Regions from separate parts of the Terrisporobacter muris genome, predicted to be linked through region 3. Evidence: riboswitches for the same ligand, from Rfam matches in the RefSeq annotation. Region 3 holds a riboswitch; each other region holds the start of a gene.
What was found. A riboswitch is a leader RNA that binds a small molecule or an ion and turns the genes downstream of it on or off. The one in region 3 is predicted to bind S-adenosylmethionine.
Positions count from the first base shown of each region.

Region 1: another riboswitch for S-adenosylmethionine. It lies ahead of metK (methionine adenosyltransferase); the one in region 3 lies ahead of NSA58_RS09995 (ECF-type riboflavin transporter substrate-binding protein).
Region 2: another riboswitch for S-adenosylmethionine. It lies ahead of NSA58_RS01980 (O-acetylhomoserine aminocarboxypropyltransferase/cysteine synthase family protein); the one in region 3 lies ahead of NSA58_RS09995 (ECF-type riboflavin transporter substrate-binding protein).
Region 4: another riboswitch for S-adenosylmethionine. It lies ahead of NSA58_RS15770 (MetQ/NlpA family ABC transporter substrate-binding protein); the one in region 3 lies ahead of NSA58_RS09995 (ECF-type riboflavin transporter substrate-binding protein).

Region 1 covers NZ_JANKBY010000184.1:446-6,833, reverse strand. Annotated here, with positions in the region: gene mreB (rod shape-determining protein) at 1-973, shown strand, start outside; gene yyaC (spore protease YyaC) at 1,163-1,672, opposite strand; SAM riboswitch class I at 1,877-1,986, shown strand; gene metK (methionine adenosyltransferase) at 2,091-3,284, shown strand; gene recD2 (SF1B family DNA helicase RecD2) at 3,425-5,647, shown strand; gene NSA58_RS13080 (ComF family protein) at 5,650-6,388, shown strand, end outside.
Region 2 covers NZ_JANKBY010000012.1:363-10,632, reverse strand. Annotated here, with positions in the region: gene yfmF (EF-P 5-aminopentanol modification-associated protein YfmF) at 202-1,476, shown strand; gene yfmH (EF-P 5-aminopentanol modification-associated protein YfmH) at 1,479-2,765, shown strand; gene NSA58_RS01995 (tyrosine-protein phosphatase) at 2,987-3,769, shown strand; gene lgt (prolipoprotein diacylglyceryl transferase) at 3,781-4,515, shown strand; gene rsmH (16S rRNA (cytosine(1402)-N(4))-methyltransferase RsmH) at 4,542-5,480, shown strand; SAM riboswitch class I at 5,543-5,643, shown strand; gene NSA58_RS01980 (O-acetylhomoserine aminocarboxypropyltransferase/cysteine synthase family protein) at 5,778-7,067, shown strand; gene NSA58_RS01975 (MATE family efflux transporter) at 7,192-8,544, shown strand; gene NSA58_RS01970 (hypothetical protein) at 8,568-9,002, opposite strand; gene NSA58_RS01965 (M20 metallopeptidase family protein) at 9,039-9,914, opposite strand; gene NSA58_RS01960 (dihydrofolate reductase family protein) at 9,851-10,270, shown strand, end outside.
Region 3 covers NZ_JANKBY010000109.1:540-9,927, reverse strand. Annotated here, with positions in the region: gene NSA58_RS10015 (hypothetical protein) at 243-1,076, opposite strand; gene NSA58_RS10010 (S26 family signal peptidase) at 1,263-1,739, opposite strand; gene NSA58_RS10005 (LCP family protein) at 1,995-3,011, shown strand; gene NSA58_RS10000 (DUF5050 domain-containing protein) at 3,084-4,178, opposite strand; SAM riboswitch class I at 4,346-4,445, shown strand; gene NSA58_RS09995 (ECF-type riboflavin transporter substrate-binding protein) at 4,598-5,146, shown strand; gene NSA58_RS09990 (ABC transporter ATP-binding protein) at 5,337-7,022, shown strand; gene NSA58_RS09985 (energy-coupling factor transporter transmembrane component T family protein) at 7,033-7,860, shown strand; gene NSA58_RS20985 (CDP-glycerol glycerophosphotransferase family protein) at 7,855-8,004, opposite strand; gene NSA58_RS09980 (VanZ family protein) at 8,227-8,733, opposite strand; gene galU (UTP--glucose-1-phosphate uridylyltransferase GalU) at 8,804-9,388, opposite strand, start outside.
Region 4 covers NZ_JANKBY010000272.1:118-4,907, forward strand. Annotated here, with positions in the region: gene NSA58_RS15765 (PH domain-containing protein) at 1-514, opposite strand, end outside; gene NSA58_RS15770 (MetQ/NlpA family ABC transporter substrate-binding protein) at 1,018-1,821, opposite strand; SAM riboswitch class I at 1,939-2,044, opposite strand; gene NSA58_RS15775 (amino acid ABC transporter ATP-binding protein) at 2,141-2,773, opposite strand; gene NSA58_RS15780 (amino acid ABC transporter permease) at 2,791-3,402, opposite strand; gene NSA58_RS15785 (amino acid ABC transporter substrate-binding protein) at 3,455-4,240, opposite strand; gene NSA58_RS15790 (VOC family protein) at 4,571-4,790, opposite strand, start outside.

The DNA of each region.
Region 1 (6,388 bases), on a different contig from region 3:
AGATGGTAAGGGTATCGTATTAGAAGAACCATCAGTAGTTGCGATTGAAAAAAACACAAATACAGTTTTAGCAGTTGGAAATGAAGCGAGAAAAATGATAGGTAGAACACCTGCAAATATAGTGGCAATAAAACCATTAAAAGATGGTGTTATTTCAGATTATGAAGCAACTGAAAAAATGTTAAAATACTTTACAGAAAAGATAGTAGAGAAAAAAGGATTTAGAAGGCTTGTAATGCCAAGAATAATGGTGTGTGTACCAACAGGTGTTACAGAAGTTGAAAAAAGGGCAGTAGAAGAAGCAACTAGAGAAGCTGGGGCAAGAGAAGTTTATATAATAGAAGAACCAATAGCAGCAGCGATTGGTGCTGGTATGGATATATCTCTACCAAATGGGAATATGGTAATAGATATAGGTGGAGGAACTACGGATATAGCTGTTATATCTCTTGGGGGAGCAGTAGTTAGTGACTCAATTAAAGTAGGTGGAGATAAGTTTGATGCTGCCATAGTAGCTTATATTAAGAAAAAGCATAATCTTCTTATAGGTGAAAGAAGCGCAGAAAAGCTGAAAATGGAAATTGGGACAGCTATGAAAGATAGTGAAGAAAAGCTTATGAAAATAAGTGGTAGAAATATAATAAAAGGACTTCCAGAAACTATAGAAGTAAGCTCAGAAGAAATAGCAGAAGCTTTAGAAGAATGTATAAAGCAAATAGTTGCTACAACTAGAGTAGTATTAGAAAAAATACCACCAGAATTGGCAGCTGACATAAGTACATCTGGGATAGTAATGACAGGTGGAGGAGCATTATTAAAGAATTTAGATAAGAGAATTGAAGAAGCAACAGGAATTAATGTAATAGTTGCTGACGATCCATTATCTTGTGTTGCAAGAGGAACTGGTTCATCATTAAGTACATTAGATTTATTAGAAACAGGTGGAACATTTAAAAGAAGAAATAAAAAATAATATAAAAGGGCTGTCATAATAATTTTAATTAGTATGTACGGCCCTTTTTAATTTGTAAGAATTTTATATTTTATATGAAATATGGATAAAACATAAAATCCAACTACTTAATGGAGCAACTAACCAGATTTATAGTCCGTTGCCACATTAACAAAGCGAATTTTCAGATAAGTACATAGATGATTATGTTTAAGTTGAGAGTAATATTGATAAAGCAATAGTTTCAGCCAATTCGAGAATAAAATGTAGTCGAACATTATTAAATGAAAATCTATTATTTTCATCTACTTTATCTACAATACCTACAATTGAATGAGATCCAATTTGCGGGAGTTTTTTACCTACGCCTTTACCTGGAAGAATGGGTCCTTTTCTAATTTGGATATTTCCTATATTATTTATAGAACCTAAGCAGGCATCAATAGCTAAGAATTCACTGTTAGGATGTTTTTCTTTTACTTGATCAATAGATTCATATATGTTCAAGGCATGAATAGGATTATCTAGGGTACCGTAAACGGGGTATTTAAAGTCGCTATTTTTAAGCATAGTACCGACTAAAGGACCTAAAGCATCTCCTATAGCACGATCCGTTCCTATACAAATAACAACGGTATTTTCATTAATTATATCTTTGAGTATTAAGCTTAATATTTCTATAACATTTTCTTTTTTATAGTTCACTTTGGCTAAATACATAGGAACTTACCTCCCTTCAAAAATATATGAACTACCTAATAAAAAAATACATAACTTTAATAAACATAAAGACACTTATATATTAATCATATGATGCAAGGTGTAATAGTGTTCATAAAATAAATAAATTCTTGACACTATATCAAAAAAAGGTTATCATATAGTTGTTAAAAGTAATATTAAAATATGTGTAATCGTGATTACACCTTATCAAGAGAGGCGGAGGGACAGGCCCTATGAAGCCCAGCAACCACTTCCAATATTTGGGGGACGGTGCTAAATCCTACTTAACGGAAACGTTAGAGAGATGAGGTTAGTTAATTAGAATTTTTATGTGATAATTAACCTCTTCTGTCAAAGAAGAGGTTTTATTTTTACCCAAATTGACAAAAATACATAATAAAAAGGAGGAAGTACAATGTCAAGACATTTATTTACATCGGAGTCAGTAACTGAAGGCCATCCAGATAAAATGTGTGACCAAATTTCAGATGCAATATTAGATGCTTTATTAGAGAAGGACCCTTTATCAAGAGTAGCTTGTGAAACAACTACAACTACAGGATTAGTATTAGTAGCAGGTGAAATATCTACAAAAGCTTATGTAGATATACAAAAAATAGTTAGGGATACAATAAAAGAAATAGGATATACAAGAGCTAAGTATGGATTTGATAGTCAAACTTGTGCAGTTATAACTGCTATAGACGAGCAATCATCAGATATAGCTATGGGAGTTGATGAAGCTTTAGAAAGTAGGAGTGGAGAACAAACTGAAGAAGAAATAGAAGCTATAGGAGCAGGAGATCAAGGTATAATGTTTGGATTTGCATGTAATGAAACTCCAGAATTAATGCCATTACCTATATCTTTAGCACATAAATTATCTAGAAGATTAACAGAAATAAGAAAAAATGAAACAGTAGATTATTTAAGACCAGACGGTAAAACTCAAGTTACAGTAGAGTACGATGGAAATAAGCCAGTAAGAGTACATACTATACTAATATCTACTCAACATAGTGAACATGTGGATAACGAAACTATAAGAAAAGATTTAATAGAGTTAGTAATAAAAGAAGTTATACCAGCAGATTTACTAGATGATGAAACTAAAATATACATAAATCCAACAGGAAGATTTGTTATAGGTGGACCACAAGGAGATACTGGTTTAACAGGAAGAAAAATAATAATAGATACTTATGGAGGATATGCTAGACACGGTGGTGGAGCATTCTCAGGAAAAGATGCAACTAAGGTTGATAGATCGGCTGCTTATGCTGCAAGATACGTTGCTAAAAATATAGTAGCTGCAGGACTTGCAGATAAGTGTGAAATAGAACTAGCTTATGCTATAGGTGTTGCTAAGCCATTATCTATATTTGTTGACACATTTGGAACAGGAAAAGTGTCAGAAGCTGAGTTAGTTGAATTAATTAATAAGAACTTTGACTTAAGACCAGGTGCTATAATAAGAGACTTAGACTTAAGAAAACCTATATACAGACAAACAGCTGCTTATGGACACTTTGGAAGAACTGACATTGATTTACCATGGGAAAGAACTGACAAAGCTGAAACATTAAGAAAACAATCTTCAGTAAAATAATTTTAATAATTAATATAAATAATAAAGAGTTGTAGAATATACGGCTCTTTATTTTTTTTACATTAAGTGATAACATAAAATATACTTATAATACTAATAATTATAAGTATGAGTTAATAAATGATTTTAGGAGAATTAAAATGGAAAAATTACAAGGAATGGTTAGCGATATAGTCTTTAAAAATGAAGAGAATGGTTACACTATAGCATCTTTAGCTAATGAAAATGATGAAATAACTATTGTAGGCTGTATGCCAACTTTATCTGTAGGAGAAAGTATAGAGGTTGAAGGAAAATGGATTAATCATAAAATTTATGGTTCTCAATTTGAGGTACAAAGCTTTATGCCTGTTACACCGTCTTCTTTAGAAGGTATTTATGTTTATTTATCTTCAGGTATGATTCATGGAATAGGCGAAAAAATGGCTAAAAGGATAATAGATAAATTTGGTGTAGATACTTTAAATATTATTCAAAATACTCCAGAAAGATTAACTGAAGTAGAAGGAATAGGTATGAAAAAAGTCAAGCAAATCCAAGAGAGCTATGAAGAAAATAGAGAGCTTAGAAATATAATAATACAACTATCTCCTTATGGAATAACTCCTAATTATTGTTTAAGAATATATAAAAAATACAAAGATAAGTCTTTAGAAGTGATAAATAAAAATCCATACAGATTAGCAGAAGAAGTAAGAGGTATAGGATTTAGAATAGCTGATGATATAGCTAGCAAGATTGGTATAGATAAATATTCTCCAGATAGAATTATGCAAGGTATTTTATTTACACTAAATCAAAGTCTAGGGAGTGGTCATACATACTTGCCTAAAAGGGTATTGATTGAACAATCAGTTAAAATTTTAGGTGTAGAGCCCACATTTGTAGAAAATGGAATCATAGATTTGGCATACAATCAAAAATTACATTTAGAAAATAGAGATGGAGAAATTTTAGTATATTTAATGATGTATTATATATGTGAAAATGGTGTGTGTAAGGAAATTGTAAAGTTATCTCAACATGAAACTAAAGATTTACATATTAATATAGATGAAGAAATAAAAATTGTTGAAAAAGAAGATGAAATAAGTTTAGCCAATAATCAAATCTTAGCAGTAAAAGAAGCTATAAATAATGGAGTAACAATTATTACAGGTGGTCCTGGTACAGGAAAAACTACAACTATAAATACTATAATAAAAATATTTGAAAATAACGATCAAAAGGTAGTTTTATGTGCTCCAACAGGTAGGGCAGCTAAAAGAATGAGTGAAACTTCAAATAAAGAAGCTAAGACTATTCATAGGCTTCTAGAAATGGGATTTTCCACAGATGGTGATGAATTAACATTCTTTAAAGATGAAGAAGACCCCATAGAGGCAGATGTAATAATATTAGACGAGGCATCTATGGTTGATATTATATTAATGTATAATCTGCTAAAAGCAATAAAACTAGGAACAAGGTTACTTTTAGTTGGAGATAGTGATCAGTTACCGTCAGTAGGAGCAGGAAATGTTCTAAAAGATATAATCGATTCTGGTGTAATAAAGACAGTGCGATTAGATGAAATATTCAGGCAAGCAAGAGAAAGTATGATAGTAGTAAATGCCCATAAGATAAATAATGGAGAACCATTATTTTTAAATGTTAAAAATAAAGATTTCTTCTTCTTGAGAAAAAATACAAACGAAGAAATTTTAAATGAAATAATAGGCCTTGTTAGCGAAAGGCTACCTAAGTTTTATAACTTTGATAAATTAAAAGATATACAAGTGTTAACATCCATGAGAAAAGGTGACCTAGGTGTAACAAATCTAAATATAGAATTACAAAAATACCTTAACCCTCCTAATAAATATAAACAAGAAGAAGAGTTTGCTAAGAGAACTTTTAGAGTAGGGGACAAAGTAATGCAAATTAGAAATAACTACACGAAAAAATGGGAAACAGAAGACAAAAGTGATAATGGTGAAGGTATATACAATGGAGATATTGGATATATATTTCATATAGATAAAGATAAGAAGACTGTTTTTGTACTTTTTGATAAGGTGAAAATTGCTTCTTATAAATATGATGAACTAGATGAACTTGATCATAGTTTTTGTACTACAATTCACAAAAGTCAAGGGAGTGAATTCCCTGTAGTAGTTATACCTATAGTTTGGGCTCCTCCTATGCTACTAAGTCGTAATTTACTCTATACTGCAGTAACAAGGGCAAAAAAACTTGTTGTATTAGTTGGTGATGTTAAGTATTTAGAACAAATGATCAAAAATAATAGAATAAATGACAGATACTCTAATTTATCATATAAATTAAATAAATTTATAAAAGAAGGGTTGTTAAGTAGATAATAATGAGATTTATATCAAAGTTAATTCCAAATAATATAAGAGAAACTATAAAGGTTCTAATAAATTATGTTTATCCTAGAAATATAACTTGCATAATTTGTGATAATCCCATAAAACTAACTAACTCTTATTCTCTTTGCAGAAGTTGTTTTAAGGAGCTAAATTTTATTTTTGATGGATGTAATAAATGTGGCAAACCTATAGTAAATAGAAATTTGGAAAGAGAAAGCTTAATTGAGTGTAACTATTGTTATAATAAAACTTTTTACTTTGATAAAGTAATCTCTTGTATAGAATATGATGATATAAGTAAAAAATTAATTTTAGATTTTAAATATAAAAGTAAAACTTATTTGTGCAAATATATAGCGTGCCTAATGGAAGAAAAGTTTTTGCTAGAAGGTATAGAAGCTGACTATATATTATTTGTTCCTTTACATAAAAAAAGACTAAAAAAAAGGGGATTTAATCAAGCAGAAAAAATAGCTAATAAATTAGGCGATTTACTAGATATACCTATATTGGATTGTATTAGCAGAGTAAAAAATACAAAAAAGCTATACAAGCTAAATAAAGAAGATAGAGAAAAAGAATTGAAAAATGGATTTAAGATAAAAGAGAATATTAATCTTATAGAAAATAAAAATGTAATATTAATTGATGATATTTTTACTACAGGATCAACAGCAAATGAAATATCAAAAGTATTGAAAATGAACTCTGTAAATAGTATATGTATAT
Region 2 (10,270 bases), on a different contig from region 3:
TACATTATTTTTGTAAGAATTTATATTATTAATGGGATTTTAACTTAGATTTTAGCATATCCTAATAAAAAATGTTCAAATAAAATAAAAATAAGTATTTTAGAAAATAATAAAAGATATATAATTAAGTAAAAGGAAAAATTTTGAATATATAAATCATTTATTGTATATACAAGTTAGTACTCATAATAGGAGGTAAAAATGAAAAAAAATAAAACAATAAACTTAGGTAAAGGCATTAATCTGACTTTAATACCAGAAGAAAAATTCAAAACAAACTTAGTAAGTATTTATATCCAAAGATTATTAGATAAAGAAGAAGTAACAATGAATGCTATACTTCCTTCTATAATAAAAAGTGGGAGTGAAAAATACCCAAGTGCTAGAGAAATGTCTAAGCATCAAGATGATTTATATGGAGTTTCTATAGGTGCTGATAGTAGTAAAAGAGGTGAAACACAAGTCATTACTTTTAAAATTATTAGTACTGATGAGAAATATTTAGATGAAAAGATATTTAAACCAGTGGTTGAATTTTTAGATGAAGTAGTTAATCATCCCTTAGTTATAAATGGCGGATTTAAAGAAGAATATGTAAAAATTGAAAAAGAAAATTTAAAAAATAGAATAGAGTCTATTATAAATGATAAAGGAAGATATTCTATTGAGCGTGCTCGTGAAGAAATGTTTAAAGACGAAAGATATGGAATTAGTGATTTAGGCTATTTAGAAGATATCGATAAAATAACAGCAAAAGGTCTTTATGAACATTATATGGAAATTATGAAAACTTCTCCTATAGACATAGTTGTAGAAGGTAATTTTGATGAAGAAGAAATAGTAAAGATAATATCTGACGGATTTAACTTTCATAGAGAAAATATAATAGAAATACCTAGAGCAGATTTCAATAAAAGGGTGGAAGAAGTCAAAGTAATAAAAGAAGATATGGATATAACTCAAGGGAAACTTGTTATGGGATTTAGATGTAACATTGACTATAAAGATGAACATAAATATTATTCTTTATTTGTAGGATCTAATGTGCTTGGTGGAGGTCCTCATTCAAAGTTATTTGTAAATGTTAGAGAGAAAGAAAGTTTATGTTATTATATTTATTCTTCACTGGAAAAATATAAGACATCAATGTTTATAGCTTCTGGAATAGAAAATGCGAACTATGATAAAACAGTTAAGCTAATTAAAGAACAATTAGAATACTTAAAAGAAGGACAAATTTCAGAAGAAGAATTATTAAATAGCAAGAGCGCCTTAATAAGTTCATTAAAAACAATAAAGGATTCAATAGGAGGAGCATCTGATTTTTACTTCTCGCAAAGTATGGGTCAAACAAATGCAACTGTGGAAAAGATTATAGAGAGAATAGATAAAATTACAGTAGAAGATATAGTTGATGCATTTAAAAATATTCAATTAGATACTATATACTTTTTAAGTAATAACAAGGAGGCATAATAATGGAAAAAATAGTTAATGAATTATTAAAAGAAGAATTATATTATGAAAAATTAGAAAATGGTTTAGATGTTTATTTTATGCCTAAAAAAGGATTTACTAAAAAATATGCTGTCCTTGCAACTAATTACGGATCAAATGATTTAGAATTTATACCTATAAATGAAAAAGAAAAGATGATAGTGAATGCAGGTATTGCACACTTCTTAGAACATAAAATGTTTGAACAACCAGATGGTGGAAATGCATTTGATAAGTTTTCGAAGTATGGAGCTAATGCCAATGCTTTTACAAACTTTACTATGACAGCTTATTTATTTTCTGCCACAGAATATTTTTATGAATGTTTAGAACATCTGATAGATTATGTTCAAACACCATATTTTACAGATGAAAACGTAGAAAAAGAAAAGGGAATAATAGAACAAGAAATAAAAATGTATAATGATGACCCAGAGTGGAATGTATTCTTTAATGCATTAAAAGCAATGTATATAAATCATCCAACAAAAATAGATATTGCAGGTACTGTAGATAGTATTTATAAAATAACTAAAGAAGAGTTATATAAATGCTACAATACATTTTATAACCCAGGAAATATGATTTTATTTGTTGTAGGTGATTTAAATGAAGAAGAAGTATTTAATCATGTAAGAAAAGCTAATCATAAAGATATACAAAAACTTCAAGAAGAAATTGTAAGATTTTATCCAGAAGAACCTAATGAAGTAAAACAAAAAGAAATAGTAGAAAAATTTCCTATATCGATGCCAATGTTCTCTATTTGCTTCAAAGATGATAAAGTAGGAATAAAAGGTAAGGAATTGTTAAGATATGAAGTAATGACAGATATTCTTACTGATATGTTATTTAAAAAAGGTAGTGCCATATACGAAGACTTATATATGCAAGGACTTATAACTCCAAGTTTTGGTGCAGGATTCTCTTCACAAATAGACTATTCATATACATCTATAGGTGGTGAATCAAAAGATCCTCACAAGGTAAAAGAAATTATTATGTCTTATATTGAAAAATTCAAATGTGAAGGTCTAGATAAAGAAGGGTTTGAAAGAACAAAGAAAAAACACATAGGTAACTTTATAAAATATTTCGACTCAGTTACTTTTATAGCTAATAATTTTATAACTTATAAATTTAAAGGCATAAATTTGCTTGATTACGTAGAAGTCATGAAAGAAATTACATTTGAAGAGGTTACTGAAAGATTAAATAATCACTTTAAAGAAGAAAATTGTGTAATATCTATTGCAGAGCCTAGATAATAATTATATAAAAATGAAAATGTAATAAAATAAAGGATAATTGTAGGGTTTTAATTAAAAAGGTAATTTTAGTTAAAAATACACTTTAATTATCCTTTTTTTAGTTGTAAAATATTTATTAATTCATTATAATTAAGGCATTCTATTTTTTTATTAAGAAGAAACTGATATAATAAAGAATGAAAAATATAATTATTTAGGGTATAAGGAGGCTATGTTTTATGATTGATATACATTGCCATATTTTGCCTGAGGTAGATGATGGTTCACGAAGCTTGAATGAGTCGATAGAAATGGCACTAATAGCTAGGGAACAAGGTATAAAAAAGATTGTTAATACATCGCATTATCATCCAGATTTCAGGTATAAAAAAGGCGAAGAATTATTAAAAGAGCTAAAAGACTTTAATAATGTTTTAAAAGAAAATATGATAGATATTGAAGTATTAATTGGGAATGAAATTTACTATACTAAAGATTTAATAAAGCAAATTGACGAATTAGATTTTTACACTTTAAATAATAGTAGATACATACTAATAGAGCTTCCTCCTACAAATTTTCCAAGTGATTTATGTAATATAGTGTATGAATTAAAAGAAAAAAACTATATACCAGTTTTTGCACATGTGGAAAGATATATAGAAGTTCAAGAAAATCCGGATTTAATATATGATGTTATTAATGCTGGAGCTATAATACAAATAAATTCTCATAGTATTTTAGGTAAAAGTGGAAAAGAATTGCAAAGAACTTGTGATACATTAATAAATAGAAATATGGTTCATGTAGTTGGAACAGATGCTCATCGTAGCAAAAGAAGAACACCTATATTTTTAGATGCTTATAAATATGTATGTGAGAAATATTCAAAAGAAATTGCGGATAACTTATTTGTTAAAAATAATAATGCGATAATAAATAATGAGGATTTAAATATATCAAAACCTTATAAAGAAGAAGTAAGGAAAAAAGGATTTTTTAAAAGATTATTTAAACTATAAGAGGTGAAATAATGGATAGAGTGGCATTTACGATATTCGGATTAGATATAATGTGGTACGGCGTATTAATGGCATTGGCTATGATACTATGTGTGTTTATAGCATTAAAAGAAGGAAAAAGAGTAAAAATAAGTGAAGATGATTTATTAAATTTAGCCATAATTGCTATACCATGTGGACTTTTAGGTGCAAGGCTTTATTATGTTATTTTTAATTGGTCTTGGTATTCAAACCACTTATCTGAAATATTAAATTTCAGGGGTGGAGGAATGGCAATACATGGGGCTTTAATAGGTGGTATATTAGCAGGTTTTATATATACTAAGATTAAAAAGATTAATTTCTTCAAAATGGCTGATACTGTAATGATTGGTATTCCATTAGGTCAAGCTATAGGAAGATGGGGAAATTATATAAATGGAGAAGCTCATGGAGGTCCAACAAGTTTACCATGGGGAATAATTGTGGATGGAATAAAAGTTCATCCAACATTTTTATATGAATCTATCTGGGATTTAGGTATATTCATATTCTTATGGTGTTTTAGAAAAAAGAAAAAATATGAAGGTCAATTGGCTATAACTTATTTAATATTATATTCTATAGGAAGATTTTTCATAGAAGGACTTAGAACAGATTCTCTTATGATTGGTCAACTTAGAATGGCTCAAGTAATAAGTTTAGTAACAATTATAGTTTGTTTGATTTTACATAAAATATTATCAAAGAAGAAAAATAGAGGCTAACTAGTAACTCTTAAGGAGAAGAAAAAATGGAATTTAATCATGTGTCAGTACTACTAGATGAATGTATTGAAAATTTAGACATAAAAGAAGATGGAGTATATGTTGACTGTACCATGGGTGGTGCAGGTCATTCAAAAGAAATAGTAAAGAGATTATCTGATAAAGGATTATTTATAGGATTTGATCAAGATAAAAATGCCATAGCTACGGCAAAAGAAAGATTAGCTGAGTACTCAGATAGAGTAAGATTTGTACACAGTAATTTTGAAAATCTCAAATCAGAGCTGGAAAAAATAGGTGTTTACAAAATAGATGGAGTACTTGCTGATTTAGGTGTATCTTCTCATCAACTTGATGAAGCTGATAGAGGATTTTCTTATATGCATGATGCACCATTAGATATGAGAATGGACGTTAGAAAAGATTTTTCTGCTTATGACGTGGTAAACACTTATAGTGAAGAACAATTAGCTAAGATAATCAAAGATTATGGTGAAGATAATTGGGCAAAAAGAATTGCAAAATTCATAGTAGAAGAAAGAGAAGCGAATGGTCCAATTGAAAAAACTGGTGAGCTTGTTGATGTTATCAAAAAAGCAATACCTAAAAAAGCTAGAATAGATGGACCACACCCTGCGAAGAGAACATTTCAAGCTATAAGAATAGAAGTAAACAATGAGCTTGGTGTAATAAATAAAATGATAGAGGATGCTGTATCTATGATGAATAAGGGAGGAAGAGTTTGTATAATAACTTTCCATTCTTTAGAAGATAGAATAGTTAAAAATGAATTCAAAGACTTAGCTTTAAGTTGTGTATGTCCACCAGAGCTTCCAATTTGTCAATGTAATAAAAAGTCAGAAGTTAAGATTATAACAAGAAAACCAATACTTCCTAGTGATGAAGAAATTGAAAGAAATCCAAGAGCTAGAAGTGCAAAACTTAGAGTAGCTCAAAAAAAATAATTTTTTTATTGCAAGATAATAAAAACATGTATACAATTAACTTATTAAATTAATAGTAAAAAATCTTATCAAGAGTGATGGAGGGAATAGGCCCAAAGAAGTCCAGCAACCTATATTAGATAGGTGCTAAATCCTACTTATGGAAACATAAGAAAGATAAGAGATAAATCTTAGATTATTAAGACTCTTTTATCTTTAAGATAAAAGAGTCTTTTTTATATTATGAGATATAACTTGTAAGGTTTTTTATATATTGTTTAATATTATTTATATTAAATAACAAGGGGGATACAAATAATGAGTGAAAGAAAGTTAGGCTTTGCAACATTACAAATTCATGGGGGACAACAACCAGATTCATCTACGGGAGCTAGAGCAGTTCCAATTTATCAAACAACATCATATTGCTTTGAAAGTGTGGCTCATGGTGCAGATTTATTTGCTTTAAAAACAGATGGACATATTTACTCAAGAATATCAAATCCAACTGTGGCTGTATTTGAGGAAAGAATGGCACTACTTGAAGGTGGAGTAGGAGCTGTGGCTTTTTCTTCAGGAATGGGGGCAATAAATGCAGCTATATTAAATATACTTCAAGCTGGTGATGAAATAGTTGCTGCACCAACAATTTATGGTGGAACATTTAATTTATTATCAAATATGTTACCTAAACTAGGGATAACAACTCATTTTGTAAATCCTGATGATCCAGAAAGTTTTAGAGATGCTATAAATGATAAAACAAGACTTGTTTATGCAGAAACTATAGGAAATCCAGGAATAAATATTATTGATATAGAAAAAATTGCAGAGATAGCTCATGAAGCTAAAATTCCATTTATGTTAGATAATACTTTTGGAACACCTTATTTAGTAAAAGTATTTGATTATGGGGTAGACATAGTTGTTCATTCAGCTACAAAATTTATAGGTGGACATGGAACAACTTTAGGTGGAGTAGTAGTTGATAGTGGTAACTTTGATTGGATAGAAAGTGGAAAATTCCCATGCTTAACAGAACCAGACTTATCTTATAATGGATTAAATTATGCTAAGGATTGCGGAAAGTCAGCTTATGCTACAAAGTTATTGGCTCAATACTTAAGAGATACAGGAGCATCTCTAAGTGCACAAAGTGCATTCCAATTATTAATAGGACTTGAGACTTTATCTTTGAGGGTGGAAAGACATGTGGAAAATACTAAGAAAATTACAGAATTTTTAAATAATCACCCTAAAGTTGCTTGGGTAAACTATCCAGGTTTAAAAGGAAATAAATATTATGACTTAGGTCAAAAATATTTACCTAAGGGACCAGGGTCTATATTTACTTTTGGAATAAAAGGAGGATTGGAAGCAGGAATTAAATTTATAGAATCCCTTCAAATATTCTCTCACCTTGCTAATGTTGCAGATGCTAAATCACTGGTAATTCATCCAGCTAGTACAACTCATGCTCAATTAAATGAAAAAGAACAAGAATTGGCAGAAGTTACTCCAGATATGATAAGAGTTTCTGTGGGAATAGAAGATATAGATGATTTAATTTGGGATTTAAATCAAGCTTTAGAAAAAGCATCATTATAGAACTAAGAAAAAGGAAGGTGATAACATTCATCTTCTTTTTTATATTAAAGGGATTGAAACTTATGTATACAAAGTGAATATCTGCTATAATTGTTATTGGTAAAAATTTCAAGGAGGGTATACTATGGAAGTTACTTCAAAAGCAAATGGATATTTATTCTCTGATAAAAGTTTATATAAACTTATTTTTCCTTTAATAATAGAGCAATTTTTACTAGTGACAGTAGGTTTAGTTGATTCTATTATGATTGCAAGTATAGGGGAATCAGCTGTATCAGCAGTATCATTAGTAGATAGTATAAATATTCTTATAATGAATATTTTTACAGCTCTTGCAACAGGGGGAGCTGTTGTAGCAGGCCAATATTTGGGCCAAAAGAAAGAAGATAAAGCATGTAAAAGTGCAGATCAACTTATCCTTTTTCTATTTTTAAGCTCGATTACTGTCATGATAATTGGATATTTAAGCAAATATTTTATTCTTAATATAGTTTTTGGACACATAGAAAAAGATGTTATGAGCTATTCTAATACTTATTTAACTATAGTATTTATGTCAATTCCTTTTATAGCAATATATAATGGTGGGGCAGCACTATTTAGAGCTATGGGAAATTCAAAAATCACCATGAAAATATCAATTATGATGAACTTAATAAACTTTATAGGGAATTATTTTCTAATATATATTTTTAAGATAGGAATTGCAGGTGCAGCTATACCAACAGTTTTTTCTAGAGTTGTGGCTGCTGTAGTGATTTTTGTCTTAATAAGAAATGAAAATTTACAAATTCATTTATCTAAAAAAATATGTAAGAAGTTTGATAGAACATTAATTAGAAAAATACTTTATATAGGTGTTCCTAACAGTTTGGAAAATGGTATGTTTCAACTTGGAAAAATTATTGTGCTAAATTTGATTTCAACTTTTGGAACAGCAGCTATTGCAGCCAATGCTGTGGCAAATTCAGTTGGACTTTTTCAAATAATACCGGGTATGGCGATTAGTCAAGCAACCCTTTCTGTAACATCCCAATGCATAGGAGCAGGAGATTATAATCAAACAAAATATTATACAAGAAAATTAGTTAAAATATGTACCTTAAGCATATTATTAGCGGTTATAATTACCTTTATAAGTATGCCATTAATTTTAAAAGCATATAATTTATCTGATTATACAGCAAGGGTTTCAAGGAATATTATTTTTTATCATGGAAGCTTATCAATTATTATTTGGACTGTTTCTTTTGTACTTCCAAACACTCTTCGTGCAGCAAATGATGTTAAATTTTGTATGATAGTTGCTACTTTATCTATGTGGATTTTTAGAATTGGTTTCAGTTATATATTGGGAAGATATATGAATATGGGAGTTTTTGGTGTATGGGTAGCTATGAGTATTGACTGGATATTTAGAGCAATATTTTTTATTACTAGATATAAGGGAAGTAAGTGGAAATTGCATGAAATATAAAAAGCTCATTTTTAATGAGCTTTTTATATTGTTTGAATAGATTTAAAAGGAACTTCGTTATCATTTATTTTTAAAAGAATGGTATCAAAAAATATATTTTTATCGCTTGAAGAAGTAGTATTTTTTTCTCTTATAACATAAAGCTTATTGCTATCTTCTGAAGATGTTGAAGTATTACAACTTATTATTAGAGTTTTATTATCAAGTGTTGAATCTATATCTACATATTCATTTTTGAGACCTTTGAAAAAAATATATTTATTACTATCTGTTATTATTTGATAAACACCTTCTTCTAAACTTTCATCATGTATTACATCCAATATTTTTTTATTATTTAGTGAACTTATATCTACAGAATACAGGGAAACAGGGTTGTCTTCATTTGAATTTTTATTGCAACCATAAAAAATAATAGTAGTAGATATTAATATAATCAATAACAATGCCTTTCTCATATATACCTCCTTTTATTGAAACATAAAAATATTTTTTTATTGTAAAAGTACACCTATAAGCAAGCAGTTTTCATCGATATTAAATGTGGAAGTATGTATGGGAGAATTAATAGTATCATTAGCACATCCTATATTGAAAAAAGCACCCTTTGTTTTTTGTAAAAAATACGCAAAATCTTCAGCTCCCAAGGAAGATTTATCCTTTATAATTACGTTATCATTACCTAAAAGTTCAACTCCATTTCTTATGATTTTACTTACTAACTCTGCATCATTTATTAAGGGAGGGATGCCTTCTTTTATATCAATAGTAATGGAACTATTGAAAGTCTCGCCAACATGAGTGCAAATTTCTTTTATTCTTTTCTTTGATAAATTTCTATCCTCATTATTTAGTGTTCTTAAGGTTCCCACTAAATTAACTTCGTCGCAAATTATATTTCCTTTTTCTCTACCCAAAATTTTACCAAAGGTGATGACGACGGAGTGATTGGGATCTATATTTCGGCTTACAATAGTTTGTAAGGATGAAATTAAATAAGATGAAGTAACTATTGCCTCAATACCCTCATTAGGATAAGCTCCGTGACTTTTTTTACCTTTTACAGTGATATGCAATCTATCAGTGGAAGCTGCCATTATACCTGCTTTTATTTCCATAGACCCACATAAGAGGTGAGGAGCAACATGTAATGCAAAGATATAGTCTACTTTTGGGTTTTCTAAAACGCCATTATTTATTATTATTTTACCACCACCAATCTCTTCTCCAGGTTGAAAAATAAACTTAACATTTACTTTTAACCTATATCTAAATTTATTTAATATTTTACAAAGTCCTAGGGCTATTGTTAAATGAGCATCATGACCACAAGCATGCATTACACCTTTATTTTCAGATTTATAATCTATATAATTCTACTTTAAATACAGAAAACAAGTGGAGCCATGATAAATTTTTAGAAAATATAGATGTAGTAGTTATGGGAAAAAAATGTTTTGACCAAGATATGCATAAAGAATATCAGGATAAAGAAGTATACATAGCAACTTCTAAAGAAATAGAAGACTTTGAAAATTATCATTTTATAAATGGTGATATAGTAAAAAAAATAGAGAAACTAAAAAATAAAGGTAAAAACATATATTTATTTGGTGGTGGAATTTTAATAGATAGTTTTGTTAAAGCTGATGTAATAGATGAATATGTAATTGGAATAATACCGACTATTTTAGGGAAAGGGATAAAGCTATTTTATGATAATAAT
Region 3 (9,388 bases):
TTTATAACAAAATAAAGAAAGTAGTCACATTTTGCGACTACTTTCTCTATTTTGTGGAAAACTTCTAGAATTAATTAATATTAACAAATATTGAGATGTAAAAAATTAATTTTTGAGAAACAGAGTTGCCTGAAGCGGAGCGAAGGCATCTCATTTGAGTAACGGATTTATCCGAAGTGGTAACGAGGATATATCGTTGACGATATGCTTCTCAAATTTAACGACATAGCGAAGCGAATTTTTTATTCTTTTACGGATTCTACTTTTAAAATTTCACTATTTGTATTGGAAAAATGTATCGTATTCGTACTAACACTTTTTCCAGCTTCAACTTTTTCAAACTTAGCACGATAAGTTATTCCACCTAGATAACAATTCCCCTGCGAAATAGTTTTATAATATACATACACTGTATTTAAATTTTTATCACTTAAATTTTCTACAGTAATTTTTTTATTTTCAGTAGTTATAGCTACTTGAGATTCCATAGTTGATAGATTACTCACCATATTATTTTTTGAGTCTAAGTATACATATTTATCCTGTGAATTAAATTCTATCTTACCACTAGATTCCATTGCAAGAGTACATGCACCTGGTTTCAAATTAGTAATTTTAAATTTTATAGTATCAGTTTTACCTGTTATTTTCATAGTTATTTCACCATAATCAATAACCTCTTGCGAAGTATTCTTTACTATTATAGCTAATACATTCTCTTTATTTACATCACTACCATCTTCTATAAACTTCCCAGAATATTCACCAATACTTACAATCTCCATGTTTTTATATGGAATAGAATAAGGAATACTCATTCCACCTACAGTTGTATTTTGTCCATTATCTTCACTTACTTCACCTTCACCTGAAGTATAACCTTCTATTTTATCAATATCCAGTTTATTTATATCAACTACTAATTTTTCTTCTTCAGCAATCGGATCTACTTTCTCTTCTACTTTTACATTAGTTTTTTCAGCTGCTTTATCTTTTTCTACATAGTATCCTATGACGCCTAAACCCGTTAGACATATTAAGATAGCAGATATTATAATTATTAATATCTTCTTCAAAATAACCTCTCCTCATCTCCCATTTTTCATAATAATTGTCTTTATAATAGCATTTATTTTAATTAAATTCCCTTTGTTTTATATAATAATTTTATTGTATCTTATATTAGTAAGTTTTTCAAACAAAAAATAAGCTTCATTTTGTAATATTACTAAAAAAAGTTGCTAAACACAGCAACTCTTTATCTATGTTAACAACTTAGATTTTACATAAACTACACCCTCGTATATTTTCAACAAAATCCCTCTTATAGGAAGTAAAACCATCCACACTTTGAAAACATTTTCCCAAAAATAAGAATAACAATCTAACACTCTTCCTTTTCTAATTATCTTTCGAGCTACCGCCACCACATTACAAGGCCTAACCCATCCATCAAACTGTAAGTTTCCATCACCAATAGTTAAGTATCCCAAGTCTGATATGTCATGAATTCTATGAAGTAAGTATTTGCCATGCTTTGACTTGAATAATATAATTTCACCTTTATTTAATTTAGTAAAATTTCTTTTTTCAAGTATTACTTTATCCCTATTTTCTACTATTAACGGTGACATAGACTTACCTTTAACTGTGACTATTGCTTCATTTACTTTGCTTAATAATTCTTCAATATTAGGATATAAATCCTGGTTAGAAAATTTATTTATATTTCTAATCATAAGACTTCCTCCTTTACTTAAATATCAGCGATACCCTTATAATATAATTCTACTAATAGATTCCAAATCCTTTATTATAAATATGATTTCTAAAATATTGTTAATAATTACAAGCATTAACAATTCATAATACTTTTAAACCTTCCACATTATTTTATAAATACGCATAGTTTTTATTTTATAGAGTCTAGTTTTACAATATTTGTTATAATACAATTATGAATTTCAATTAAACATAGAAAAGGGGGAGAATTTTTGACGCAAAAAAATAAAAAATTCAAATTTGCAAAAGTAGTAATTATATTATTAGCATTATTAATAGCCATTCCAGTTTTTACATTCTACTCTTTTTACAATAAGTTAAATACAACAAGTGCAAGTGTTGAAGATACTTATGAATCTAAATATGAAAAAGTAGATGGTATAACAAACATATTATTATTGGGTACTGATGGAAGAGAAAAGGAGCTAGCTTATCGCTCTGACTGTATGATGATTGCAACTATTGATTCCAACAATAAAAATATAAAATTAACTTCTCTTGCTCGTGATACTTATGTAGATATTCCAGGTAAAGGGAAAGGTAAACTAAATGCAGCTTATTTTTGGGGTAAAGAAAAATTATTATTCCAAACTATTGAAGAAAACTTTGAAATAAAATTGGATAAATTTATTCAAGTTGACTTTGATAATTTGATGAACATTGTGTTTATATTAGGTGGAGTGGAAGTAGACGTTAAAGAACATGAGGTCGATATAACTAATAAATATATTGTACCTTCATATCAGCAATGTACTTATTCTAATAAAGGGGACATGAAGCTTTTAAGTTCACCTGGCAAACAAGTGCTAAATGGATATCAAGCTATTGCTTATACTAGAATAAGAATTACAGATAGTGCTATACATAGAGATCAAAGACAACGAACAGTTATTCTTTCTATGATAGATACTGTAAAAGATATGGATTTTTCTAAATATCCTCATTTATTAAATACATTACTTCCATATGTATCTACAAACCTTACTCCACAAGATATAATAAACATAGCTTTTACAGCATATAATTTTAAACCACTAACTATAAAACAAGGACAATTCCCAATAATCGATAACGTCCATGTTAAAGGCGGTAAATATAAAAACGCCGGATGGGTTTGGCTATATGATTTAAACTCAAGACAAGTTTTACAAGACTTTATAAATAATGATATTGATATGGATAAGCACGAATATTTAAAAGATAATAGTAATGTACAACTTAATTATTAAATTTAAAAGATAATACAAAATGCTGTAGCATAGGTTTAGTCACTTATGCTACAGCATTTATTTATAAAAAAGTTACATCTTAACCATAGATGCACCTGTTAAAGTCGTTCTATATATATTATCACTAAGCACTCCTTCAAATGGATCATATGAATCAATTACAACTCTTCCAAAATACATTCTACTATTCGAAGTATTTATACTGTAATACCATTGATTTTTACTTGCTTTTTTTATAGTCTTTCGGCTGCTTCCATCTAACTTCATTGAGCATATACTACCATTTGTATTGATATAATACATTTTATTATTATATAAATTTATGCCTTTAGTAAAATGCTTTGATAAACGTTTGTTATTTTTTCCAGTAGAAGATATTTTGTATACTTGGCAAGTATCGTCATTTTCATCATAAAGATTTTTATCATTATAAATTGTATAGTATATATTTCCTTTATAATAAACCATATCATCTATACAAGACTCTTCTTTTTTGCCTGATTTATATTTATAAACTGTTGTTCTAGACTTAGTTTTTTTGTTTATTTTGTAGATTATAGAAGTCTCATCCCCTATAGCTGATATGTATATATAATCTCCAGATAATGACATGTCACCTATATATCTAGATGTTGTAGTATATAAAGTTGATACAGTTTTCTTAGTTGATAAGTTATAACGACATAAAGATGACACTTCATCATAATTACTATTCGTTGTTTCCTTTATGTAGTATAAGTAATTATCTTGTACAATAAATGAATTATATCCGTAATTTCCTATTAATTTAGTTTTTCCTGTACCATCAGTTTTAACTCTATATATTCCATAGTTGTTACCTGAATCATATACTCCCACATAATATATATAATTTCCAACTACATTTATGTATGGCTCTTCTGCTGCATTATTTACTATTTGTTTTTTTGTACTTCCATTTTTATAAGTTCTGTAAATATAATAATAGTTTGACTCTTCAGTTTTTTTGTATATCTTACTGCTTCTTACATAAGAGTAGTTCCCTCTGGTCGCTGAGTAGCCTCCGTTACTTATGTTTGAATTGCTGTTACCATATACTGAGGCTGCATCAACATTCTTTGTAAAACCACAAGTAATTATTGTGCATACCACTAATACGGCAGATAAAATTTTCTTTAATTTACTCATATATTCCCTCCATAATCCTTATATAAGTTTAATATATCCCAATATAACCTTTTCCTCTATATTTCTTATTAAATTGTAATATATTTATAAGTTATCTAATTATATTTTTGAACTTGACAAATTTCGACTTTTTTTATAAAATATACGCTGGAACTTAAATAAAATATTCCTTATCAAGAGAGGTGGAGGGACTGGCCCTATGAAACCCAGCAACCGGTCGAAAGACAAAGGTGCTAATTCCTACAGAAGAATTCTGGAAGATAAGATTACGTATATAATCTCTTTCTTACCGGAAAGAGATTTTTTTATATAAAATTTTAATCAAAACTCATATTTTAGTTAAATTATTTCTGATTTAAAATCAAATTATAAGGTAATAAAATAAATAGAATTAAAGGAAATGGAGAAATACAAGTAATATGATCAAAATAGATACAAAAACAATAGTGACAATCGGCGTTGCTGCTGCTCTTTATGGAGCCTTAGGATTTGTTGGAATTCCCATTGGTCCCAATACACAATTAAAACCTGCCATAGCACTACTTGCAATCTTTTCTGCTCTATTTGGTCCATTAGTTGGATTTTCAATGGGCTTTTTAGGTCATATGCTGACTGACATGATTGCTGGTTGGGGAATCTGGTGGGGCTGGGTAGCAAGCTCTGGTATTATGGGTCTTTTTATGGGCCTAGTTTTCAGATGCAAGAAATTTAGCATAAAAGATGGTTTATGCAATAAGTTCCACGTTTCATATCTTGTAATTACAGGTATGATTGGTATTATCTTAGCATTTATATTTGCTGCTGGTTTCGACGTAGTTGTTATGGGTGAACCTTTAGACAAAATGAAAATTCAAGCTGCTCTTGCCATATTTACAAATGGAATAGTATTTTTAGGTATTGGAGTTCCAACTATACTAGGTTTCGTTAGAGCAAATAAAAAAAATAGTGGATTAAAGATTGAGGACTAAAGTCTCAATCTTTAATCCACTATGGCGCCAACGATATGGCTTTGCTCGCGCTTCAGCCATCTCCGTTGCTTAAAATTTTTATAACATAGCGCCAACGATATGGCTTTGCTTACGCTTCAGCCATCTCCGTTGCTTAAAATATCAATCTAAAAATCGAGGACTAAATAAAGTAAAAAATAAGGAGAATATAATGATAAGTTTTAAAAACTTTAGTTTTAAATACAACAATGTAGTTGATAAAACTTTAAAAAATATAGATATAACTATAAATAAAGGTGAAAAAGTCTTAATAGTAGGACCAAGCGGTTCTGGAAAATCTACTCTTTCTCATTGTATAAACGGACTTATTCCTTTTTCATACAGTGGTGAAATTGAAGGCGAACTTATAATAGATAATATTAAACCTTATGAAAAAAGTTTATCGGATGTAAGTAAAAAAGTCGGTACAATAATGCAAGATCAAGACTCTCAATTTATAGGCCTTTCTGTTGGAGAAGATGTTGCATTTAACTTTGAAAATGACGCCATACCAGTTAAAGAAATGAAAGTTAAAGTTGTAAATGCACTCGAATTAGTAAACATGGTTGATTTTATTAATCACAGTCCTTATGAATTATCCGGAGGACAAAAACAAAGAGTCTCATTAGCTGGAGTTCTTGGCAATGATGCTGAAATACTTCTTTTCGATGAGCCTTTAGCTAACTTAGATCCAGCTAGCGGAAAAGAAGTCATGGAGTTAGTTAATAGTATTCATGAAAAAACAAACAAAACTATTATAATAGTTGAACATAGAATTGAAGATGTTCTAGAACAAGCTTTTGATAAAGTTATTGTTATAGACAGAGGTGAAGTTAAAGCTATTGGTACTCCTGATGATATCTTAAAATCAGACATATTGTCAAAAAGCGGACTTAGAGAACCTCTTTATGTATCTGCTATGAAATATGCCAATTGCAATCTAGATAAAATAAATAACTTAAGAGACTTCAATAACTTGGACGAAGACTCTAAAGAAAAAATTAAAAATTGGTTCAACAATGAATCTAAAAATCTTTCTATGAAGAACAATAATAAGGAAGAAAAAATTCTAGAGGTGATGAACTTAACATTCTCTCATGATAAAAATAAAAATACTTTAGAAAATGTATCTTTCCACCTTAATAAAGGTGAAATTCTAGCTGTTCTAGGAAACAATGGTGCAGGAAAATCTACTTTATGCAGAGTTATAACAGGAATATTAAAATCTAAAGAAGGTAATATCTTCTTAAAAGACGAGTGTATAGACTCTTGGAGCATAAGTAAAAGATGTTCTTCCATAGGATATGTGATGCAAAATCCAAATCAAATGATATCTCAACATATGATAAAGGACGAAATTGCCTTAGGATTAAAATGCAGAGGGTATTCAAAAGAAGAAATAGATACAAAAGTTGAAGAAGTGCTAAAAATTTGCGGTCTATACCCTTATAGAAACTGGCCAGTTACAGCACTTAGCTACGGTCAAAAGAAAAGAGTAACTATAGCATCTATTTTAGCAATAAATCCAGATGTTATAATTCTTGATGAGCCAACTGCTGGCCAAGATCACAAACACTACACTGAGTTTATGGAGTTTATAAAAACTTTAGCAAACAAAGGAATTTCTATAATCCTTATAACTCATGATATGCAATTAACACTAGAGTATTGTGATAGAGCCATGGTACTTTCTGCTGGTAAAAAAATAGCAGACAATAAACCATCATGTATTTTAACTGATGAAAATATTATAAAACAAGCAAACTTAAAAGAAACGTCATTATCAACTTTAGCAAAAGCTATTGGTATGGAAACTCCAGATGATTTTGTACAATTCTTTATTGATTATGAAAGATAGGTGAAAGACAATGAGTAGAGCCCAAACTCTATATATTGAGGGTGACTCTATTTTCCATAGATTAAGTGGTGTAAGTAAAATATTATTATTCCTTACTTGGACAATGATAACAGTAATGTTTCTTGATATAAGAGTGTTCTTAGTTATGGGAATAATTAGTGCAATCATGCTTTATTTTGCACAAATACCATCAAAAACATTAAAACCACTACTATGGATAATGGTTGTTTTCAATATAATAAACGTAATTTTTATACTACTAATAACGCCACAGTATGGAAGTGAATTAGTAGGAACAAACACAGAACTAATCAACATAGGATATGCATATATAAACAAAGAGACTCTATTCTATGTTTTAACTATATCATTAAAATATGCAGTACTAATGCCAATAACTGCTATTTTTATATTCACAACACATCCAAGTGAATTTGCCAGCAGTTTGAACAAAATAGGTATACCATATAAAATTGCTTATGCTGTAAATATAGCATTTAGATATATCCCTGATGTACAACGTGAGTACAGAGATATTCTAGATGCTCAACAAGCAAGGGGACTAGCATTCCACAAAGGCGAAGGTAGCATCGGCGAGATTTTAAGAAATTACACTACAATATTCGTACCATTAGTTTCTTCTTCTATTAAAAGAATTGAAACTGTTTCAAATGCTATGGAACTAAGATCTTTTGGTAAGAAAAGAAAAAGAACTTGGTATAGTTATGAGAAATTAAAAGGGTTGGATTTAGCCTTTATAGTAGGGTGCATCTTAGTATTTATAGTAGCAGTTTATTTAAAAAGCAATGTAATAACAGAATTCTATTATCCATTATAAAATATAAAAATAATGAAAAGCCTGGGTTAATGATAAATATACCCAGGTTTGTATATAAACCTGATTATTTCTTTTTATGCAATACGACAACAATTTACAGTTTACTACCCAAAACTTACTTTTAACTAAATAATAATCTAAAATTGATGATTACATAATTTATTATAATTCTAAGAGATACAAAAAATTGAATTGTATGACACTACTAAAATATATTAAGTATATTAAAAAAATTATTGTAGTTAAAAAGTGCTAATTTAAAATTAGCACTTTGTTTAAAATTATATTATATTACTTATCTACTTTTTAGGTATATTCAATTTTGATACACCTTTTAAAAGAATTTATTTGGTTTTATATCTAAATTTACCACTCTTCTCTTCTAAACACATGTTTTATTCCTTTTGTTGTTATAAATAAAATCGATAAAATACAAATAGATAGTAATGCTCCACTACCATCAATAAATACATCAGTTAAGTTTCCATTTCTACCATCTATAGCTATTTGAGATCTTTCATCAAATACTGCAAACAAAACAGAAAAAGTAAATGATAAGCACGCAGATAAAAATACTTGTTTCGAGAAAGAATATATTACAAGCATTGAAATTCCTCCTATGATAGCATACATAGAAAAATGTGCTGCTTTCCTTACAATCATGCTTTTACTATATTTTTTCAGCTCACTCATTACCGTATCCTTTATTTTTATTAATTTTTCATCCTTTAAAGTAACCTTGTCTCTTATTTCATCTATAATCTCTACAACTGCATTTGATTGAGATTTAGATGTTGAGCCATTTTGACTAGAAAAATAATGCATAGCTCCTATGCTCATTATCAGCAGTAATATATATATAACCTTTTTCATATAAATACCTCCTGTTTCTAATAAATAAACCTCACACCCACTCTAAAAAATTATGGGTGCAAGGTTTAAACTAAACTGTTGTAACAGCTACTTCTTCCATAGATTCAAAATGTTTATCTTCAGACTTACCTCTTAAGAATGATATAAAATCATCTCTAAGCTCAGGTCTTTTTAGCGCAAAGTCTACAGTAGCTTCTAAGAAACCTAACTTATCCCCGACATCGTATCTTCTTCCTTCAAAATTATATGCATAAATAGCTTCTTTAGTAGCAAGAGTTTGAAGTGCATCAGTAAGTTGGATTTCTCCACCTTTTCCAGGTTCTTGATTTTCTAATATATTGAATATTTCAGGAGTTATTATGTACCTTCCTAAAATGGCTATATTCGATGGTGCATCTTCAATAGCAGGCTTTTCCACCATGTCTTTTACTTTATATACTCTCTCTTCTATATGCTTTGCATCCAATATTCCATACTTATCTACATTTTCTCTAGCAACTTCTTGAACACCTAGTATTGAAGTTTTGTATTCATCATAAGCATCTATCATTTGTTTTAAACATGGAACTTCTGCATCTACTATATCATCTCCAAGTAACACTGCAAAAGGTTCATCCCCTATAAAACTCTTTGCACAATATACTGCATGACCTAA
Region 4 (4,790 bases), on a different contig from region 3:
TAGCAGCATTACCTTCTACATGACCTCTGCTTATGGCATCATTAGCCATATCTAAACTTTTCATCCCATATTCATAAGATTGTCTATTCTTATGTTGGATTTTTCCAATTTCAAATAAAGCTTTATATAAGTCTTTTAGTTGCTCTATTTGTTTTTTATCAACATCTATACTAAAGTAATTATCTGCAAAACTAAACTTAATTTCCACATCTAAATCTACTGTTCCTGCAGTTTCTAATGTTACTGAATGAACATTTTCACTACGAAACTCATGTCTTTTTACTACTCTTTTTTTACTTACAGCAGATGCACCATCTACATGTATTAGACCTCTGTTCGTAAATACGTATTCATCTGATTTTGATTTTATAACAAAGTAGATTTTTTCACCATCTTCATTCATTATGTAGTCATCTCCATCAACTTTGTTAAAGTCATTTGGATCTATTATCTTACCTATATCAGATAAACCTAATGTATCTGCTGCCATTTTCCCAAATATATTTCCTGCCATGTTATCCTCCAAAATAGTTTAAGTTTTTAATACATTTATATTATACCATGTTTGTATTGCTATTCAATCATGGTGATTTTTAAATTACTTGTCATAAATTTCCTATCTGATACATTCAATAAATTTTTCAACAACTTGGTAAAACTGAGTTCCAGCACATCTCTCAAGCTTCTTTTATTAATATTTCTTCGCTAATCCCTATTTTGCCTATATCATGAAGTTCCCCTACTATAATTAATTCATCAATCCCCATCCTACAATTTTCAGTATTTTATCATTTTCATATATTAGAGGAAAAATCCAACACTGATGAAACTTAAATCCTTTATCCATATTGGAAAAGAAATACTGTCTAAGATCAATCTAAGTCATTCATTCATATAGCTACAACCTTGATTTAATATTTTTATAATTAATATATAAGTATTAGACAAAATATTACAACATAATAAATATTTTTTCCTAATTATATGTATATTTTTATTTTAGTGGCTGTATTAATATTAAAATACAGGTATTACAATTCCTTTATATTTAGATTCTATAATTTCTCTACATTCATCAGATGTAAGAACCTCTTCTAATACTTTTATTTTCTCATTATCTTTGTCTTTCGTTCTATAAGCAAGTAAATTTGCATATTCATCATTTACTGGTGCTGTATAGATTCCGTCTTCTTCTGCACTAAGTCCTGCAGGTATAGCATAAGTTGTATCAACAAATCCAGCAGTAACATCTTCTAATGATGGTGGTATTTGTGCCACATCTAATTGAACAAAATCTAAATTTTTTGGATTTTTAATAATGTCATTAACCCCTACTATATCACCTTCTTTTAAAGTGATTAGTCCTTCACTTTCTAAATATCTTAAAGACTTTGATGCAGAAGCAGCGTTATCACTTATAGCAATTGTATCTCCACTCTTAAATTCATCTATAGAGTTTATTTTCTTAGAATATAACACTCCTGGACAAACATATAGCTTAGACCCTGCCATTATTTCATAACCTTTGCTTTTTACTGCTTCATCTAAATAAGGCTTATGTTGAAATAAATTAGCATCTATTTCTCCATTGTTTAATGATTCATTAGGTAAAATATAATCATTAAATGTCACAACTTCTAAACCATATCCTTTTTCTTCTATAAGTGGTTTCAACTTTTCTAATAATTCACCACCTGGAACTAATGTAGCTCCTACTTTGATTATTTTATCATCCTTAGATTCAGATGATGTTGCACATCCAGCTAATGATACACATAGTAGCGCACTCATCACTACACTTAATAATTTTTTTGATTTCATAATAATATCCCCCTTAAATTGATAATAAAAATCTCTCTAATTCCTCCATTAGTTAAACTTTAATTCCTCTAAAACAAAAAAACTTGAGTATAAACTCAAGTTTTAATAGCGAATTTATACTTATCTTTCAGTAAACCTACTGCAGGATTTAGCACCGTGTATATAAAAATATACTGGTTGCCGGGTTTCATAGGGCCAGTCCCTCCACCACTCTAGATAAGAGATTTTTTATTTTTTAATTTGATAATTATCATAGCACTGTTTCTTTTTAATGTAAATTGTATAATTAATTTTTTATATTTTTATTTTTCTTTAATTCTTAGCTTCCTATTTTTATAATTTTATCATTGATATCATTAGCAAATCCTATATCATGAGTTATTATTAGAATTGCCATACCTTTAGCCTTTAGATTTCTTATAATTTTTAAAACTTTTTCTATTGAATCAACATCCAACGCAGATGTTGGCTCATCAAAACAAAGAACTTTTGGCGTTAATGCACATGCCCTTGCTATGGCAACTCTTTGACATTGACCACCAGATAATTCATAAGGATAAGCATCTACTTTATCTTCTAAATCTACCATTTTTAAAATATCTTTTGCTTGTTTAATTGCATCTTCTTTTGGTTTTTTAAGAACATTTATTGGTGCTGATATTATATTTTCCAATACTGACATATGTGGAAACAAGTTAAAGTTTTGGAATACCATTCCTATTTTATCTCTATTCTTTGATATATGACTTTTATCTTTCATTACATAATTATCTACTATAATTTCTCCATCATCAAAAGTTTCAAGACCATTTATACATCTAAGAATTGTAGTTTTTCCTGCACCTGATTTTCCTAAAATCACACATACTTCTCCAGTATTAACTTCAAAATTTATATTATTTAATACTTTATTCTCCCCAAAAGATTTATTTAAATTTTTTACTTTTAGCATATTTGTCTCACCTCTATTTATCTATAATACGCATATTTATTTTCAATTTTTTTAAACATTATTGTTAAAATTCCAATTAGCACTAAATATACTGCACCAGCTTCTATTAAAGGTACTATACTCGCTTGGCGATTTTGTGCTATTTGAGCAATTCTTAATATATCATTTAAACCTATGGCATATACTATAGCTGTGTCTTTAATTAATGTTATTACTTCATTTGACATAGCTGGTAATACTCTTTTTATAACTTGAGGGAAAACTATTCTTCTATACATATCAAATTTGCTAAATCCTAATACAAAAGCTCCTTCATATTGCCCTTTGTCTATAGATTGGATCCCCCCTCTAAATATTTCAGCAAAATAAGCTGCATAATTTAGTGAAAATGCTACAATTACAGCATCAAATCTATCAAATACTATTCCCATTAAAGGAAGCCCAAAGAATACAAATACTAGTTGTAATAATAGGGGGGTTCCTCTCATAATTAGTATGTATAAATTTGCTATTTGACTTATTATTTTATTTTTGGATATTCTTAAAAAGCCTATCATAATTCCAAGTGGTATTGATATTATCAGCGTTATAAAAAATACTAATAATGTAACTTTTAATCCTTCTATCATAGTGAAATTTCCTCCTTGTGTATCTTAATCTATATTTCTTAATTTTTACATATTATTTAGCTTTTCCAAACCATTTATTATAAATTTCATCAAAGACTTTATCATCTTTTATCTCATTTATTGTATTGTTAACTTTATCTCTAAGTTCAATATCTTCTTTTCTAAATGCAACAACATAGTCTTCTGTTCCAAAATTATCATCTAATATTTTATACTTTTCTTCACCCTTTTTACTTATATAATATTTAACTAAAGTTTCATCTCCAACTAAAGCATCTATTCTTCCAGCTTCTAAATCTCTAAAGACTTTATCAAAAGTATCATATAAAATTGGCGAACCATCTAAACTATTTAATATCTCTGAATCTTTTTCTAATGCTTCTAATCCTGCAGACCCTTGTTGAGTACCTACTACCTTATCATTTAAATCTTCTTTACTTTTAATTGTCGAATTTTTTAATGTCACTATAAGTTGGCTATTTTTCATATATGCATCTGTATAAGTAACCTTTGCTTTTCTTTCTTCAGTTAATGAGTATCCATTCCATATAGCATCTATATTTCCTGAATTTAATTCAGTTTCTTTCATTGACCAATCTATACTTTGGAACTTAACATCCATATTTAATCTTTTAAAGGTTTCTTTAGCTAAATCCACATCAAACCCTACTGTATCTCCATTATCATCTAAATATCCCATTGGGAAGTATGTATTATCATATCCGATTACTATTTCATTATCATCGGAAGTCACATTCTTTTTGTTGCATCCTACTGCTCCTACCATAATTGCTAAAACCGCTAATCCCATTATTAATTTCTTTGATATCTTTTTCATTTCTTTCTCCTCCTAATAATTTAATCTTTTATTATTGCAATAAAAAAACCACATAGGCTAATACCTATGTGGTTAATATTTGTTATATATATTCCACCATAGATACAAGCCTTTTTAACAACACTAAAAGGGCTTGTATCTATGAATTAAATTTCATAATTTACAATCCCTTGGTTCTATGATGGTGATGATGAAGTTGTATATTTAATTTTATTGCAATTATTGAATTTTTCATAACACCATTTCTCCTCTTCTCAATATTTGTTTTAATTATTTTTCATTTGTAATTAATATTAATATGAATGTTTGGAATTGTCAAACATTTTTTATTTAAAATTTATCTTCACGTAATAAATATTCGTTATTATCTTGATCTTTAAATGTGAATAATCTAGCATAAGGCATAGTTACTATATCAGTTACTTCAACACCTTTAGCTTTCATTTCTATATACGCATTATCTAGATATTCCGTACTTAATATAACTGTTTTATAATCTGTATTAGCATCTGGATATTGAGCTTTCATAAGGTTTTTATCGTATAGAACT